DNA from 4 places in the Sphingomonas arabinosi genome. Region 4 is predicted to be linked to each of the others. Evidence: predicted binding sites of a transcription regulator. Region 4 holds the regulator's gene; each other region holds the start of a gene.
The links. Region 4 encodes LexA, which represses DNA repair genes until DNA is damaged. Its sites were predicted from a motif close to GTTCCNCNCTTGTTCT; they were not measured.

Region 1 (4,209 bases), on a different contig from region 4:
CGATCAGCCAACGATTGTAATCCTCGTCGTGCAAGTTGACCGGCATAGCCTTGGGGTGGATGGGCGCGACGATCGCGTTCGGCTCGGTCGTCAGAAAACCATAGGCTTTCCTACGCTCGGTCGGACGCCAGATGCCTGCAAAGGCGAAGATCGGGCGGCTCCGCACGTCAAACCAGTGCAGCGGCTTGCCGTCTTCGCCAGAAGCTGGAGCTCAAGTTCCGCAAGTTCGTCACGTACTTGGTAAGCTTAACCGCAGGGTTGCGCGCGCTGGCCACCTGCGTTGGTACGCCCCATTCCATCCGCTCAAGCTTCCGCTCGTTGCCGTCCTGCACGATCACCTTGCCGTAGAACGGGGTCTTCTTGCCCGTCGGGAAGATGTCACCGATGGGGTATTCCTCGTCCTTCTCATAAGGAGGCCGGATACCGAAGGTGACCGCAAGGTCAGCTTCCTTCGCCGTCATACGATACCGGTTGCACACGAAGCGTATTCCTAGGGTTGGCGCCGGCGAGATCAGTCGCCGGCGCACAAGTCTTACATCTTGTCCTTCAGGCCCTTGGCGGCCGTGAACGCAACCTTCTTGGAAGCCGCGATCGTGATCGCCTCACCGGTGCCGGGGTTACGGCCCTCGCGCTCCGGGCGGTCCTTGACGGTGAACTTGCCGAACCCTGGAATGGTAACCTCTTCGCCCTTCACGGCTGCTGCCGCGATCTGGTCGAATACGGCGGTAATCGCCCTCTTTGCATCGGCTTCGTTCGAACCGGTCGCTTCCGCGACGCCCTTGGCCAGGTCACTTACGTTCATGCTATTCGTTCTCCATTGGAAACACCGGCGGGACCTTAGCCATGGCGAACGACGAGACAAAGACCGTACTGGACGACGCCAGCGTCGCGGCTGTGCGGCTGATGCTGAATAAGCTTGCCGATCACGACGTAGCCGAAGTCTATGAGGCCACCTCAGGGCGGGGGCCGGTCGCCGACCTCACAGCAGACGCGATGCGCGCCCGAAACATCGATCTTTAGTGGTTGGCGATGCGTTCGCGCGTGACGCGAGGATCCTCGTAGAGATCGCGGATCGCGCGGAGCCGAAAGACGTTCCACCAGCGCTGCCAGCGATGCTCAGCCGCATCATGGATCATGTGGCAGCGCTGACATAGTGCCTTGAGGTTCGAAGACGCGCTATTGCCGGGATCATGATCAAGGTGCGCGCACGCGAGGACGACATAAGTCACCCGGATCGACGCCAGCACGAACCCTGTTTTCATGGAGATACGCTTGCCGCGGTCCGACCGCCAGCATCGCACATCGGCATCCCACCAGCGTCCGTCGCCGAGATGGACCACCCGGCGGAGATGTGGTCGGCCGCATCCCTCGCACTTGGCGCCAGCGCGATCGAACCGAACCGTCTGCGACAGCTGCCGCCAGTCGATCGGGTAGAGCCAGCGGTTCTCGGGTCGGATCGGCATGACGATTCTATGAGTCACCCACCGGGCAAACGAAAGCGAATAATTCGCCATTTGTTGCCGTTCCGTATTTTTTTCGTTCCCCTTCGTGCGCCGAGGGGAAAGGGAGATCATCAGCCCGGATCGGGACGATCAAAGCGCTTGCAATGTTGGAGATGGTAACGGAACATAAGGGGAACGAGTAGAGTCTTAGACCATGATGTCCCCCGCCCCCGAGTCCCTTGCAACCAGCCTTGCCCAACTGCGGACGATCGCCACGCCGGTCACCGACTACCGCGTGCTGCCGTTCGGCGTGGCTGCTATCGACAGCAGACTTGGAGCTAAAGGCTTGCGTGCCGGCGCGCTTCACGAGGCGACGGCGCGTAGCGGATCACTGGCGGATGACGCCGCAACCACGTTGTTCCTTGCCGGTATTGCGGCGCGCGAGGCCGCCAATGCCAGCGGCCCTGTTTTGTGGGCCACGTGCCGCACCGACCTCTACGCACCGGCTTTGGCTCAGGCAGGTCTCTCCTCGTCCGATGTAATCTATGCTCAACCCTATGATGACGCGGCATTGCTCGCCGTGATCGAGGACGCAGTTCGCGACGGGACGCCATCCGCGATCATCGCGGAAGCCAACAAGGTGTCGATGGTTGCAACCCGCCGCCTGCAGCTAGTGGCGGCGGAATGCGATATGCCGGTGCTGTTGCTGCGTCGCCGACGTGGCCGTAACCAGGATCCTTTCTCGGAACCATCCGCCGCGTGGACACGCTGGCGGATTGGCTCCGTGCCTTCGGCGCGGCTGAAGGTCGCGGGTGTAGGACGCGCGAGATGGATGGTCGAACTGGCGCGGCAACGCGGCGGTGAGGGCTTTTCCCTTATACTGGAGGGCAGCGATGAGACGGGTCGTCTCGCTGTTCCTGCCGAACTTGGCCATCGAGCGGCTGAGACGGTTGGAACGGCCCGCTACGCGGCCGCCTGAGCGGCCCGCCTTGCAACTGCCGGTCGACGACGACCCGGGTACCTGTTCGGTGCCGCGGGGCGGCGGTTGGCGGCCTGGTGCCAGGTGGGCGCGGACCAGCGCGCAGTCGCGAGAAGAGGTCGAGGCGCAGATCGCGTCGCTTCCAGTTCACGCAAAGCCGCCCATGCGCGAGCTTGGCCGGCGATCGGAAGCGGCAAGCCACCCGTACAAGGCGGAAATGCCTACGCTGCTGGTCGTCCCGCCCCTCGTAGTACCAGTCCAGCACGCGCCGCTTGCTCTCGTCGGCAAGGTCGGTCGGCGGGAGGAGGTCGTCGCTGCCTGCACCGGCGCGCAGGCGCTCGGCATCCATTCCGGGATGGCCGCCACCCACGCCCGCGCGCTGGTGTCCGATCTCGACTTCCGTCCGGTCGAGCCGGAAGCCGATGCTGCGCTCCTTGATCGCCTTGCGCTGCTGGCGGTAAGGCGCTGGTCGCCGATCGCGGCTGTCACACCGGCTGATGGTCTCTGGATCGATCTCGCTGGCTGCGACCACCTCCACGGCGGGGAAGAGCGGTTCTGCCGTCGTCTGCTCGCCTTTTGCCGTCGTGCAGGCTTTACCGCGCGCGTGGCGGTCGCCGACACGCCGGGGGCCGCCCACGCGCTGGCCCGTTTTGGCAAAACCGATCTCACTCGCGTCGAGCCGCACGGCACAGTCGAGGCACTCAGCTCATTGCCCATAGCCGCATTGCGCCTGACGCCCACGGCGTTGAGTGCCGCGCGCAAATTCGGTTTCGAGCGGATCGCGGATCTCCTGCCGATCGCGCGCGGACCCCTCGCGCGCCGTCTCGGACTGCCGACCATCACACGCCTCGATCAGGCCTTGGGTGGTGTTGCAGAGCCAATTACCCCGCGAGAGGACATCGAGGTCCCTGCGGTCGAACGCCGGCTCCTAGAACCGATCAGCACGGCCGAGGCGATCGAACAGGTCATGGGTGACCTCTTGGGCGATCTTGTCGTGCTGCTGCAGGGGAAAGGCGTTGGCGCACGCTCGATCCGCCTGACGGGAATGCGCGTCGATGGCACCGAGCAAATCGTGGCGATCGGCACATCCCGGCCGACACGGGAGGTCTCTCACCTCCTGCGGCTGCTGAAGCTGCGGATCGAGCGCATCGATCCCGGCATGGGGCTCGAGCATTTTCAAATGGTGGCACCGCACACCGAGCAACTCGACGCGGTTGATCTCGGCGCCGTCCTCGCAGGCGAGACGCTGGTGCGCGACCCGGCGCGCCTGGTCGACCTGATCGCAGGCAGGATCGGAATGCACTCGGTCTTCCGTATCGCTCCCGTCGAAAGCCATGTCCCGGAGCGGGCTGTGGTCAAATCCGATCCTAACAAGCTGCCGGGAACATGGCCGGCTTGGAAGCGGCCGATCCGTCTCTTCGCGCATCCAGAGCCACTGCATCGCGTGATCGCCCTGATGCCCGACCAACCTCCGCGCCGCTTCGAGTGGCGCGGTACCACGTACAAGGTGGTTGGGGGCGACGGTCCCGAGCGCGTCCACGGTGAATGGTGGCGGCGCGACGCGGAAGTGTGGGCGGTCCGTGACTATTACCGCGTCGAGGACGAGACTGGTGGCCGCTACTGGGTTTTTCGCCGAGGCGATGGCTTCGAGGACGACACTGGCGATCTGTCCTGGTGGATGCACGGGGTCTTCGGATGACCCACTATGTCGAGCTTCAGGTGCTGACACACTTCTCGCTGCTGCGCGGTGCGTCCAGTCCGGACGAGCTGTTCGCGGCCGCAGCGGTG
Region 2 (4,209 bases), on a different contig from region 4:
CGTTTGGCGGGGGCGCCTAGCCTGCCGTCCGCCTTGTCTACGAGATATTCGACGATCGCGCCGGTCTCGGCGACTACGGCCCCGTCATCCTCAATCACCGGCGACTTGCCTAGAGGGTGGACTTTCTTGAGCTCTGGCGGGGCGAGCATGGTCTGCTTGTTCCGCTCGTAGCGCTTGATCTCGTAGGGGAGGCCGAGTTCCTCGAGCATCCACAGGATACGCTGCGATCGCGAGTTTTCGAGGTGGTGGACGGTTATCATGCTGGCTCCCCTGTCGAATATTCAGCCGATTTGCGCGCGGTCCAGATCCAGGCGGCGGCGGGGAATTCCACCGTGGTGCCGTTGCCGTGACGTTCGCAGACCTGGGTGAGACGCGCGATGTGGCGCCCGCGTTCCTCCGGGGCGGCGTCGCGGATGGCCGAGGCGGCGGGGCCGATGCGGCGGAAATAATCGACGGCGTCGGCTACGGGATCGGCGCCCTCGCCTGCCCTGTAGGCGAAGTCGATACGCTCTGGCGGGGCGGCCTGCCAGCCCGCGTTCTCGAGGATCGTCTCGACTTGGGTTGGATCGGCGAACGCGAAGGGACCCGGTGCTGTGCTTGCCGGGGCGTCCGCGTCGCCGCCGGTTGCGGTTATGGTTTCGGTGGCCCAGCGGTTGGCGGTGCGTTCGGCGAAACAGGAAAAGACCAGCGTTGCGCCGGGTGCGGCGGCTTCGGCGAGCGCCGTAAAGGCTGCGACGGGGTCTGCGAAGAACATGACGCCGTGGCGCGAGACGTAGAGATTTGTCGGGGCGTGGTTCGGGGCGGCGACGGTGATGTCGGCGCATTCGAAGCTGGCGTTCGCTTGGGTTGCGGCGCGGTGTCTGGCGATCTCGATCAGGTTTGGCGAGAGATCAATGCCGTTCAGGGTCGCGTTCGGGAGGGCTTGCGCGGTGGCTAAGGTGGTTGCTCCGGCGCCGCAGCCTATGTCGATGATCTTGCGGGTTCGGGGAGTGGCAGCGGCGAGGATCGCCGCGTTCAAATGCGGGGTCAGGTTGGTGAAACTGCGGTCGGTTCGGCGCCATTCTTCGGCCCAGACGTCGCCTATTCTGCCGGTCCAGTCATAGGCTGTGGTCATGGGTTGGGGTGCTTTACGGATGCGGTTTCGGGGCGGTGGTTTGGAGTGAAGTATAGGAAGTATAGACGCTGGCGTGGGTTTGGCGTTGGGGTAATTTGAGACGTCGCGGGGCCTGTTGTGTTGCTTTGCGCGGTCGTCTGCCCTTCCTTGTTTCCCCGCGAAGGCGGGGATCCAGTCTGGGCTCCCGCCTTCGCGGGAGAACAAGGAGGCGGTGCAGCCGTTCGGTAGGAACCGCTACCCCGGCGCAGGCCGGGGCCCAGCTGGGAGCCGTATGTAACGAAAGATCGCGCTTCGTTATTGCCACCTTTCCGACTGGGCCCCGGCCTTCGCCGGGGTGGAGCGTTGGGGAGCCGTGCGGTGCGATCCAATGCCGGTGTCGGTGCAAAGCCGGTGACGGTGTTGGTGCGAAGCCGGCGCCAATGCCACCACGCATGACGCATCACGCACCGCGTGCCGCGTGCCCTCACCCTCCCATTGCGAGGGCAATGGGCCCCTCCCTCTCCCCTTAGGGAGAGGGGTTTAGGGGTTATACGTCGTCTTCGGCGTCGGGGCCCGCCATCATTTCCTCGGCGACCTTGTCGGTGCGCGCCCGGATCTGCTTTTCGAGGCGGTCGGCGGTTTCGGGGTTATCCTTGAGGAACGTCTTCGAGTTCTCGCGGCCCTGACCGAGGCGGACGCTGTCGTAGCTGAACCACGCGCCCGATTTCTCGACGAGGCCGGCCTTGACGCCGAGATCGAGGATCTCGCCGAGCTTGGAGACGCCCTGCCCGTACATGATGTCGAATTCGACCTGCTTGAACGGCGGGGCGACCTTGTTCTTGACGACCTTCACGCGCGTCTGGTTGCCGGTGACCTCTTCGCCGGCCTTGATCGCGCCGATGCGGCGGATGTCGAGGCGGACCGAGGCGTAGAACTTCAGCGCGTTGCCACCAGTCGTCGTCTCGGGGTTGCCGTACATGACGCCGATCTTCATGCGGAGCTGGTTGATGAAGATCACCATGCAGCGCGAGCGACTGATCGAGCCGGTGAGCTTGCGCAGCGACTGCGACATCAGGCGGGCCTGGAGGCCAACATGGCTGTCGCCCATCTCGCCTTCGATTTCCGCGCGCGGCACGAGGGCCGCGACTGAGTCGACCACGAGCACGTCGATCGCGTTCGAGCGGACCAGCGTGTCGACGATCTCAAGCGCCTGCTCGCCGGTGTCGGGCTGCGACACGATCAGCTCGTCGATGTTGACGCCGAGCTTTTTCGCATAGACCGGGTCGAGCGCGTGCTCGGCATCGACGAACGCCGCAGTGCCGCCGCCCTTCTGCGCCTCGGCGATCACGTGGAGCGCGAGCGTGGTCTTGCCCGAGCTTTCCGGACCGTAGATCTCGATCACGCGGCCGCGCGGCAGGCCGCCGACGCCAAGCGCGATGTCGAGCCCGAGCGAGCCGGTCGAGATGACCTCGACCTGCATGGTTTCCTTCGAGCCCAGGCGCATCGCCGAGCCCTTGCCGAACGCGCGGTCGATCTGCGCGAGCGCGGCGTCGAGCGCCTTCTGGCGGTCGTTGGTTGCGGTTGCCATGCCGGTGTCGATCACTTTCAGATTAGCGGCCATTGATAAGCTCCCATCGCTAAAGCAAGCGCGCGCGCCATTCAACGCGTCAAACACCATGTATTCTATTTGTTCTTGGGGAACAAGTAGAGAACGTTGGGTTTGGAGGGAATTTTGCGGTGGCTAGGTCTCGCGCGGGTTCGCGAGGCCACGGCTTGAGGTGAGATGGTGGCTATCTGAATCGGATAGGTCGCCTACCGGCGGGCGCTGGGTCTTGGTGTAGAGGTTGGAATGATGAAGTGCGGCGGTCGTCAGCGGCGTTTTCCAATTGGGCCCCGGCCTTCGCCGGGGTGGTGGTTTGGTCATGGGACATATCGGCGGGCCGGGGACGACGGGTTCGGCACCTTGCGTGATTAGGTCAAGATCGGTTCGGGTTGTTTGGGAGTGGGCTCGTGCTGGTCGATTCGTCGGCGGTTTCGATACGGGTCCTGGTTGGCGGTTTGATTTGTGGCTCTGGATCCTGACTTTCGTCAGGATGACGGAGGTGGGGTGGTGGTGTGGCCGCGCCATCGCGCAGTCGTCGCATCGCGGGCCGCGGGGTCGCGGGGTCTTGGGGTGACTGACTATTAGCGGTGCCATTTCGTTCAGGCCAAGGTCGTCGCGAGGGTCCACCAGCCGTGAGCGCGAGCGGCGGTTGTGGCGGTGTCTAGGGCTTCGGGGGTTTCGAACAGGGCGAAGCAGGTGGCGCCGGAGCCGGACATTCTGGACAGGAGGACGCCTTGGGCTGTGTCCAGGAGGGCTCGGACCTGGGCAATTTCGGGGGCTAGCGCCAGCGCGGGGGGTTCCAGGTCGTTGCGGCCGGCTTTGGCGCGCGTGAGAAGGTCGCCTTCGGGGATCGGGCCCCGGTCCTGGCCGTCCCACGTCTTGAAGACTGCCGCGGTCGAGACGGCGACGCCCGGGTTCACGAGCAGGAGCGGCGTGCCGGACAGGCCTTCGAGGTTCGTGAGGGTGTCGCCTTTGCCGGTGCCGAGCGTGGTGCGGTTGGCGAGGCAGGCGGGGACGTCTGCGCCGAGCTTTGCGGCGATTTCAAGGAGGTGGGGGTCGGTTGTCGGTATCCCGTGGAGGCGGGCCAGCGCTCGGAGGGTGGCGGCGGCGTCGGCCGAGCCGCCGCCTATGCCGGAAGCAATGGGGAGGTGCTTTTCGAGGGTTATGGCGTGGTGGGTGTTGGGGGCGAAGGCGGTGGTGAAGGCGTCGGCGGCGGCGGTTACCAAATTGCCTTGCCAGGGGGCGGCGCCTGGGGTGGCGTTGGGCGCGTGCGGCGCTTCGTTATTTGCCGTTCCCGATTGGGCCCCGGCGTTCGCCGGGGGGGTGTTGGGGGGGGAGAGTAGTGCTGCGGCGAAGGGGCCGGTTATGGTAAAACTGTTGGTTTGGGCGGGTTCCACCGTGATCATGTCGCCGTCCGTGGCGAAGGCGAAGAGGGTTTCGAGGTCGTGGTAGCCGTCGGGGCGGCGACGGCGGACGTGGAGGGCCAGGTTGATCTTTGCGGGGGCGGCTTCGG
Region 3 (4,209 bases), on a different contig from region 4:
GCGGCGTGGATGATGACCGCGAGCCGGCGTGCGCGCGTGATCGCGACATAGGCGAGGCGGCGTTCCTCTTCGAGGCTCTTCACGCCGCCTTCGTCGAGCGAGCGCTGTGACGGGAACAGGCCCTCTTCCCAGCCGACCAGGAACACGGTGTCGTATTCGAGGCCCTTCGCCGCGTGGATCGTCATGATCGTGACCTGCGGATCCTGCGCACCGCCCTCGTTGTCCATCACCAGCGACACGTGTTCGAGGAACGCGCCGAGCGAGTCGTATTCCTCCATCGCGCGGACGAGTTCGCTAAGGTTCTCAAGACGGCCGGTGGCTTCGACCGACTTTTCGGCCTGGTACATCGCGGTGTAGCCGCTCTCGTCGAGCAACTGTCGCGCAAGTTCGGCGTGCGGCAGGCTGGTCGCCATGTCGCGCCAGCGGGCGATGTCGCCGACCAATCGGCCCAGCGACTTCTTCGCCGCACCGGTCAGTTCGTCAGTGTCGAGGATGCGCGCGGCGGCGGTGGTCAGCGGCGTGCCGGTGGCGCGCGCGAGCTGGTGGATGCGCGCGACCGCCTTGTCGCCGAGGCCGCGCTTGGGGACGTTGACGATTCGTTCGAAGGCAAGGTCGTCCGCGGGTTGGTTGACGACGCGGAGGTAGGCCAGCGCATCGCGGATCTCGGCGCGTTCGTAGAAGCGGAAGCCGCCGACGATCTTGTACGGCATGCCGATCGCGATGAAGCGGTCCTCGAACTCGCGCGTCTGGTGCTGCGCGCGGACCAGAATCGCGACCTCGTCTAGGCTCTTTCCGGAGCGGCGGACGATGTCGATTTCCTCGCCGACGCGCCGCGCTTCCTCGGGACCGTCCCAGACGCCGATGACCTTCACCTTCTCGCCCACGTCGCGCTCGGTCCACAGCTGTTTCCCCAGCCGTCCGCCGTTGTTCGCGATCACGCCCGAGGCGGCGCCGAGAATGTGCGGCGTGCTGCGGTAATTCTGTTCGAGGCGGATGACCTTGGCGCCCGGAAAGTCGCGCTCGAACTTCAGGATGTTCTCGACCTGCGCGCCGCGCCACGAATAGATCGACTGGTCGTCGTCGCCGACGCAGGCGATGTTCTTGCGCTCCTGCGCGAGCAGCCGCAGCCAGAGATATTGCGACGAGTTGGTGTCCTGATACTCGTCGACCATGATGTATTTGAAGCGCTGCTGGTACAGGCTCAGCACGTCGCGGTGCGTCTTCAGGATGACGAGCATGTGGAGCAGCAGGTCGCCGAAATCGCACGCGTTCAGCGCGATCAGGCGGGCTTGGTATTGCTGGTACAGCTCACCGCCGCGGCCGTTGGCGTAGCGTTCGCTCTCGCCCGCATCGATATCGGCCGGGACGAGGCCCTTGTTCTTCCACTGGTCTATCAGCCCGGCAAGGCTGCGTGTCGGGAAGCGCTTCTCGTCGATGTCGGCGGCGAGGATGAGTTGCTTCAACAGCCGCAACTGGTCGTCGGTATCGAGGATCGTGAAGTTCGATTGCAGCCCGACGAGTTCGGCGTGGCGGCGCAGCATCTTCGCGGCGATCGCGTGGAACGTGCCGAGCCACGGCATCCCCTCGACCGCGTCGCCGACGAGGCGGCCGACGCGCTCGCGCATCTCGCGTGCGGCCTTGTTGGTGAAGGTGACGCTCAGGATCTCCGACGGCCACGCCTTCCTGGTGAAGATCAGGTGCGCGAGGCGGGCGGTCAGCGCCGCGGTCTTGCCGGTACCGGCGCCGGCTATGATGAGGACGGGACCGTCGGTGGTCAGCACCGCCTCGCGCTGCGGCGGATTGAGGCCGCGGAGATAGGGGGGCTCGGCTTGCGGCGCGGACGTTTGGGCGATCTGGTTCACCGGTGAACAGGTAGGGAACGGGGGGCGATGGGGCAAGCGAGTAACGCTTGCGCGGGGCGACGATGCGTGGAACAAGTGAGGAACATTGCAGGGGGACGGACATGCTGGCGGGACGATGTCATTGCGGAGCGATCAGCTATGTCGCGACGGGGGAACCCGAGCATCATGCGCTGTGCCATTGCAGCGATTGCCGACGGAGCGCGGGGGCGCCGATGGTGGGCTGGATCGCGTTCAAGACCGAGCAGCTGACGATCTCCGGTGATCCGGTGACGTATGAATCGTCGACGAACGGCCGGCGGCAGTTCTGCGGACGGTGTGGAACGGGGCTTTTCTACACCAACGCCGAGCATCTGCCGGGGATCATCGACGTGCAATCCTGCACGCTGGACGATCCCGAGGCGGTGGCGCCGGGCGCGCATATCCAGGTGGCCGATCGCTTGGCGTGGATGGCTGACGTGACCGCGCTGCCGGCGTTCGAGCGGTATCCCGGTATGTGATCATACGTCCGAGATAGATTTTCGACGCGTCGTCGGACCGTCGCCGAACCGTCGCGCGGGCGTCATGAAGTGCGCCTAGGGGATGCGCAGCGACGAGGTTCGTCGTCGGAGATGCCACATCCAGAAAGGCGTCCCGACGCGCTGGCGCCGTCGCCCGCAGGCCGAGCCCTGCGGACCGCAGGACCATTTGAGGAACATCATCATGAAGCTTTTCATCAGCGTCGCTTCGGCGGCGATCGTCGGCGCGTGCCTGTTTTCCACGGCTGCGTCGGCGAGTTCCGGGCGCGAGCCGGTGTCGGTACGCGTGTCGCGCGCCGGGCTCGACCTGACCAGCGACGCCGGGCGGACCGCGTTCCAGCGCCGGCTGAGATCGGCGATCGCCAGCGCCTGCCAGCCACGTAGCGGTGGGCTCGACGCGCTCGCCGATGCGCAGCGGTGCCGCAGGGAAATGACCGCGGATGCTGGCGTGAAGATGGCGGTGTTGTTTGGGCGTAGTGGGACGCAGATCGCGAGCATCGGTACGGCTCGGTGAACCAGCGCGCGGCGAACTGATCTTTCGGCGGAGTCGCTGCGACGATCCTCCCCGCAAGGGGGAGGATCGTTAGGGGTGGCGTCCCAAATCAGGGCGAACCATCGCCTGATCTATATCTGTCATAAGATTGTCATCGTAAGGGCCGACTGCACATTCCCATGGCAACCTCCACATTTGCACCCGACGCGATGACGGCTGATTCGGCCGCTACGGCGCCAGCGCTGCACACCGGTCCCAAGCTCGATCATTCGCTGCATCCGTCGGGGCGGTGGATCTTCCTTGCCGTCCTGATCGGCGGGCTGGCCTATGCCGGGTTCAGCATCGCGTTCGACACCGCACAGGTCGGCGAGAGCCTGGCTGGCGGAGCGTTCGCGTTCCTCGCGCTGGCGTTGCTGATCGCGCTCGGGTTCGAGTTCGTGAACGGGTTCCACGATACCGCCAACGCGGTCGCCACCGTCATCTATACGCACTCGATGCCCGCGCCGTTCGCGGTCGTCTGGTCGGGGTTCTTCAACTTCCTCGGCGTGATGCTGTCTTCGGGCGCGGTGGCGTATTCGATCGTCACGCTGTTGCCGGTCGACCTGATCCTGAACGTCGGCAGCGTCGGCGGGTTCGCGATGATCTTCGCGCTGCTGCTCGCGGCGATCCTGTGGAACCTGGCGACCTGGGCGGTCGGGCTGCCCAATTCGTCGAGCCATGCGCTGATCGGCTCGATCCTGGGCGTCGGGCTAGCCAACCAACTGATCAATGGCGGCGGGGCCGATGGGACGTCGGGCGTCGACATGGTCCAGGTCTGGAAAGTGCTCTCCGCGCTCGCGTTCAGCCCGATCGTCGGGTTCGTCGGCGCGCTGCTGATGCTGCTCGTGATGAAGCGGTTCCTGCGCGACAAGAAACTGTACGAGGCGCCCGAGGGCCAGACGCCGCCGCCGCGCGGCATCCGGGCGCTGCTGATCGGCACCTGCACGGCGGTCAGCTTCGCGCATGGCAGCAACGACGGACAGAAGGGCATGGGGCTGATCATGCTCATCCTGATCGGTTGCGCGCCGACTGCCTATGCGCTGAACCGGACGATGCCCGAGAGCGCGATGCCGGCGTTCGTGCAGACCGCGCAATCGGCGTCGGCGGCGTACCGCGCGCATGCCGACGGTGCGCCGGCGGATGTCGGTACGGCGCGTGCGCAGGTCACGCAGGCGCTGAAGACCAAGCACGTCGCCGACCCGGTCATCTATGGCGCGTTGGCGGCGTTGTCGGACGACGTGTCGAGCCGGATCGAGGGCTATGGGTCGCTCGGCAAGGTGCCCGCCGCGGCGACGCCGAA
Region 4 (4,209 bases):
TGGCTGGAGGCAGAGCGCGACCAGCTGGTGTTGTGGCTGCCGGTGATGCTGGGCGGCGGGATCGCTTTGTGGTTCGCGTTGCCGGACCCGGCGGCGTGGTGCGTCGCGGTGCTGCTGTTGGTCGCAGGCGGGTTGGCATGTCTGGCCGTGGGGCAGGGCGGGCGTGCGGCGCGCGCGCTGGCGATCGGGTTGCTGACGGCGGCGCTGGGGCTCGGGTTGATCTGGGCGCGGTCGGAATGGGTGGCGCGGCCGGTTCTGGGCGGTCCGACGATCGCAATTTTCTCGGCGAAGGTCGAGGCGATCGAGCCACTGGTGGCGCGGAAGCTGGTGCGGCTGACGGTATTGCCGGTGGGGAAGGGGGTGGAGACCGGCGGGCAGCCGGTCGCCTTGCCGTACCGCGTCCGCGTCAATCTGGCGGAAGCGGATGCGCCGAAGCTGCTGGGGACGGGGGCGGTCATCCAGTTGCGAGCACGGCTGATGCCACCGCCGCTCCCCGCGGTGCCGGGCGCCTACGACTTCGCGCGCGTCGCATGGTTCGGCGGGATCGGTGCGACCGGGCGTGGCTTCGCACCGGTGGTCGTGACAAGGCCGAGCGAATCGGGGGCCGGCATCCGCGTCGCGCTGTCGCACCATATTGTATCGCGGCTGGATGGCAGCGCGGGCGGAATCGCCGCAGCGCTTGCGACCGGCGACGTCGGCGCGATCAGCGAGGAGGATTCGGAGGCGATGCGTCGGGCGGGTCTCGCGCATTTGCTGTCGGTGAGCGGATTGCACATCACTGCGGCGGTGGCGGCGACAATGCTGATCGTGTTGCGTCTGCTGGCGCTCAGTCCGTGGCTGGCCTTGCACGCGCGACTGCCGGTGATTGCCGCGTTGGCGGGTGCGGCGGCAGCTATCGGCTATACGTTGCTGACTGGCAGCCAGGTTCCGACGATCCGGTCCTGCGTCGCGGCGCTGCTCGTGCTGGCGGCGCTGGCGATGGGGCGCGAGGCGATGACGTTGCGGCTCGTCGCGGCGGGGGCGGCGTGCGTCATGCTGGTGTTGCCCGAATCGGCGGCGGGGCCGAGCTTCCAACTGTCGTTCGCGGCGATCACCGCGATCATGGCGCTGCACGAACATCCGGTGATCCGCGCGTTCTTCGGGCCGCATGACGAGGGGCGAGGGCGCAAGCTGGCGCGGGGCGTCGCGTCGTTGTTGCTGACGGGGCTGCTGGTCGAATTCGCGCTGATGCCGATCGCGGTGTATCATTTCCACAAGGCCGGGCTGTACGGGGCGTTCGCCAACATCGTCGCGATTCCGTTGACGACATTCGTCGTGATGCCGTTGGAAGCGCTCGCGTTGCTGCTCGACGCCGGCGGCTTGGGCGCGCCGATCTGGTGGCTGGTGCAGCGCTCGCTCGATGTGCTTTTGTGGCTTGCACATATCGTCGCTGGCGCCCCCGGTTCGGTGCGGTCCTTGCCGGCGATGCCGACGGCGGCGTTTGCGCTGATGGTCGTTGGAGGGATTTGGATTGCATTGTGGCGGACGCGGTTGCGGCGATTGGGACTGCTGCCGCTGGTGGCCGGAGCGATCTGGGCGCTGACGACGCCGGCGCCTGACGTTCTCGTTACGGGTGACGGTCGCCATGTTGCGGTGCGGACGGCGGCGGGGTTGGCTATGCTGCGTGATCGGGCTGGGGACTATACGCGGGACATGCTCGCCGAGAATGGCGGGGTGGATGGCGAGCCGCTGTTGCTCGCGGATCAGCTCGACGCTCGATGTAGTCATGATCTATGCGTCACCGATATCGCCGCTCGGGGAAGGATGTGGCGGATCCTCGCGACCCGCAGCGCTTATATGGTGCCGATCGGCGAACTGATCGCCGCCTGTCGCAGCGCTGACGTCGTGGTCAGCGAACGCGGTCTGCCGAAACGTTGCGTGCCTCGGTGGCTGAAGCTGGATCGCCGCGTTCTGCGACGGACGGGCGGGGTCGCGCTGACCTTGAGGACGGGGACGGTCGTAACGATACTGAATGCGGGCGATCGCCATTCCTGGCGCGATCCGCCTGTTCTTGAGCGTGCCGCGCGCTCGTTCAGTTCGCGGCACGCTCGGCTCCGCGATGGAGCGGTTCAGTCGTAGCGGCGGAGGATGCCGGAGAGTTTGCCTTGGACGCGAACCTGCGCGGGGGCGTAGCGTTGGGGGTCGTAGGCGCGGTTGGCCGGGTCGAGGCGGACCATGGCGCCTTCGCGGCGGAAGTATTTCAGGGTGGCTTCGCTGTCTTCGATCAGCGCGACCACGATCTCGCCGTCTCGGGCGGTCTCGGTGCGGCGGATCAGCGCGTAGTCACCGTCGAGGATGCCGGCTTCGACCATCGAATCGCCGGAGACTTCGAGCGCGTAGTGTTCGCCGGTGCCGAGCAGCGCGGCGGGGACGGCTAGCATCGTGCTGCCTTCGAACGCCTCGATAGGGACGCCGGCGGCGATGCGGCCATGGAGGGGTATCTCGATGACGTCGTTGGCCGGTTGTGGCGTGGCGGCGGTGGGGGCCGCCTTGACGTTCGACGCCTTCGACGGCGCCTTTTTCTCCGCACGCTCCGGCATGCGCAGCACTTCGAGCGCGCGCGCGCGGTTCGGCAGGCGGCGGATGAAGTTGCGCTCCTCGAGCGCGCTGATCAGACGGTGGACGCCTGACTTCGACTTGAGGTCGAGCGCATCCTTCATCTCCTCGAACGACGGCGAGACGCCGGTTTCGTTGAGGCGATCGTTGATGAAGCAGACGAGTTCGTGCTGCTTGCGCGTGAGCATGGCGGTTCTCCGTCCGGAACAGACTGGGAACTTCTATGGAACATAATTAACGCCGTCAAGCGTCCGTATCACGCGATAACGAGGATTTCCGCCGATTCGCCTGTCCGTGCCACCGGCGCATTGCCGGCGCGGACGATCAGGCAGGTCGAGCGGGCGAGCGTGAGGAGCATCGAGCTGTCCTGGATCGTCGAGGCATAGGCCTTGCCGTCGCGCAGTTCGGCGCGGAGATAGTCGGTGCGGGCATTGTTGGCGGGGAGGTCTTCGCCGAGCAGCGCGTGGGTCGACTGGGGGAGCGGGTCGCGCGCACCGGCCATGTGCGCGACGACCGGCTTCACGAACAGCGTTGCGGTGACGAACGCGGATACCGGGTTGCCGGGGAGACCGAGCACCATCATCTCGCCGATCCGGCCAGCCATCATCGGCTTGCCGGGGCGCAGTGCGATCCGCCAGAAATCGATGGAGCCGCCGGCCGCCTCGATTGCGGGGCGGACCAGGTCGTGGTCGCCGACCGAGGCGCCGCCTGTGGTGACCAGCAGGTCGGCCTGGACGCTGGCAAAGGCCTCGCGCAGGACTTCGAGATTGTCGGGAAGGATGCCGAGGTCGACGATGTCCACGGGCATGTCGGCGAGCATTGCCGCCAACATGATGCCGTTTGATTCGGGCAGTGCGACGCCGTCGGTCGTCGAGCCGGGGGGGACGAGTTCGTCGCCGGTGGCGGCAACGGCGACGCGGACGCGGCGGTTGACGGTGAGGCTGCCGTGGCCGCCGGTCGCGGCGACGGCGATGCGCGCGGGGCTGAGGCGGTCGCCGGCGGCGATCAGGCGGGTGCCGGTCGAGAAGTCGAGGCCTTTGCGGCGGGTGTTGCGGCCGAATGTCGGCGGACCTTCGCCGGCTAGGATCAGCGTTGCGCCGTCCCGTTCGGCTTCTTCCTGGACCATGACGGTGTCGGCGCCGTCGGGCACCGCGGCGCCGGTGAAGATGCGGGTGGCCTGGCCAGGGGCGACTTTGCCGGTGAAGGGGCGGCCGGCGGCGCTTTCGCCGATGACTTTCCAGGGGCCGGGGAGGTCTTCGAAGCGGATCGCATAGCCGTCCATCGCCGAGAGGTCGGCGGCGGGCTGCGTGCGGCGGGCGAGGATGTCCTCTGCGGCCCAGCGGCCGGCGGCTTCGCGTAAAGCCACAGCCTCACTGCCGACGCGGGGGGCCATGGCGAAGAGGCGGGTCTGGGCTTCGGCGACGGGGACTAGGGTCATGCGTAAGACTCTGTTTTCGGGCGTTTCTGAAAAGTGAAGTATAGGAAGTATAGACGCTGGGAGCAGTTTGGCGGTTTGCGCCTTGGGGCGGTTTCGTATGGGGGAAGCGCAGGGTGCGTGGGTATGTTCCGTGCTTTGCCATGGGTCTGGTGTGTAGGACAGGTGTTGTTGGGTTA

Region 1: U1708_RS17040 (ImuA family protein) is a predicted target of LexA. The motif match lies at 1,624-1,639, and genes of this name have one in related genera.
Region 2: recA (recombinase RecA) is a predicted target of LexA. The motif match lies at 2,791-2,806, and genes of this name have one in related genera.
Region 3: U1708_RS15435 (ATP-dependent helicase) is a predicted target of LexA. The motif match lies at 1,931-1,946, and genes of this name have one in related genera.

Annotation. Positions count from the first base shown of each region.
Region 1 is NZ_JAXOJN010000013.1:12,621-16,829, forward strand. It holds gene U1708_RS17015 (SOS response-associated peptidase family protein) at 1-166, opposite strand, end outside; gene U1708_RS17020 (hypothetical protein) at 168-461, opposite strand; gene U1708_RS17025 (HU family DNA-binding protein) at 533-802, opposite strand; gene U1708_RS17030 (hypothetical protein) at 844-1,020, shown strand; gene U1708_RS17035 (hypothetical protein) at 1,017-1,463, opposite strand; gene U1708_RS17040 (ImuA family protein) at 1,660-2,421, shown strand; gene U1708_RS17045 (Y-family DNA polymerase) at 2,336-4,120, shown strand; gene U1708_RS17050 (error-prone DNA polymerase) at 4,117-4,209, shown strand, end outside.
Region 2 is NZ_JAXOJN010000003.1:62,139-66,347, forward strand. It holds gene U1708_RS06020 (glutathione S-transferase family protein) at 1-260, opposite strand, end outside; gene U1708_RS06025 (class I SAM-dependent methyltransferase) at 257-1,114, opposite strand; gene recA (recombinase RecA) at 1,641-2,714, opposite strand; gene U1708_RS06035 (4-(cytidine 5'-diphospho)-2-C-methyl-D-erythritol kinase) at 3,296-4,209, opposite strand, start outside.
Region 3 is NZ_JAXOJN010000010.1:44,548-48,756, reverse strand. It holds gene U1708_RS15435 (ATP-dependent helicase) at 1-1,853, opposite strand, end outside; gene U1708_RS15430 (GFA family protein) at 1,964-2,359, shown strand; gene U1708_RS15425 (UrcA family protein) at 2,562-2,891, shown strand; gene U1708_RS15420 (inorganic phosphate transporter) at 3,080-4,209, shown strand, end outside.
Region 4 is NZ_JAXOJN010000002.1:542,435-546,643, reverse strand. It holds gene U1708_RS05350 (ComEC/Rec2 family competence protein) at 1-2,118, shown strand, start outside; gene lexA (transcriptional repressor LexA) at 2,109-2,783, opposite strand; gene U1708_RS05340 (molybdopterin molybdotransferase MoeA) at 2,852-4,033, opposite strand.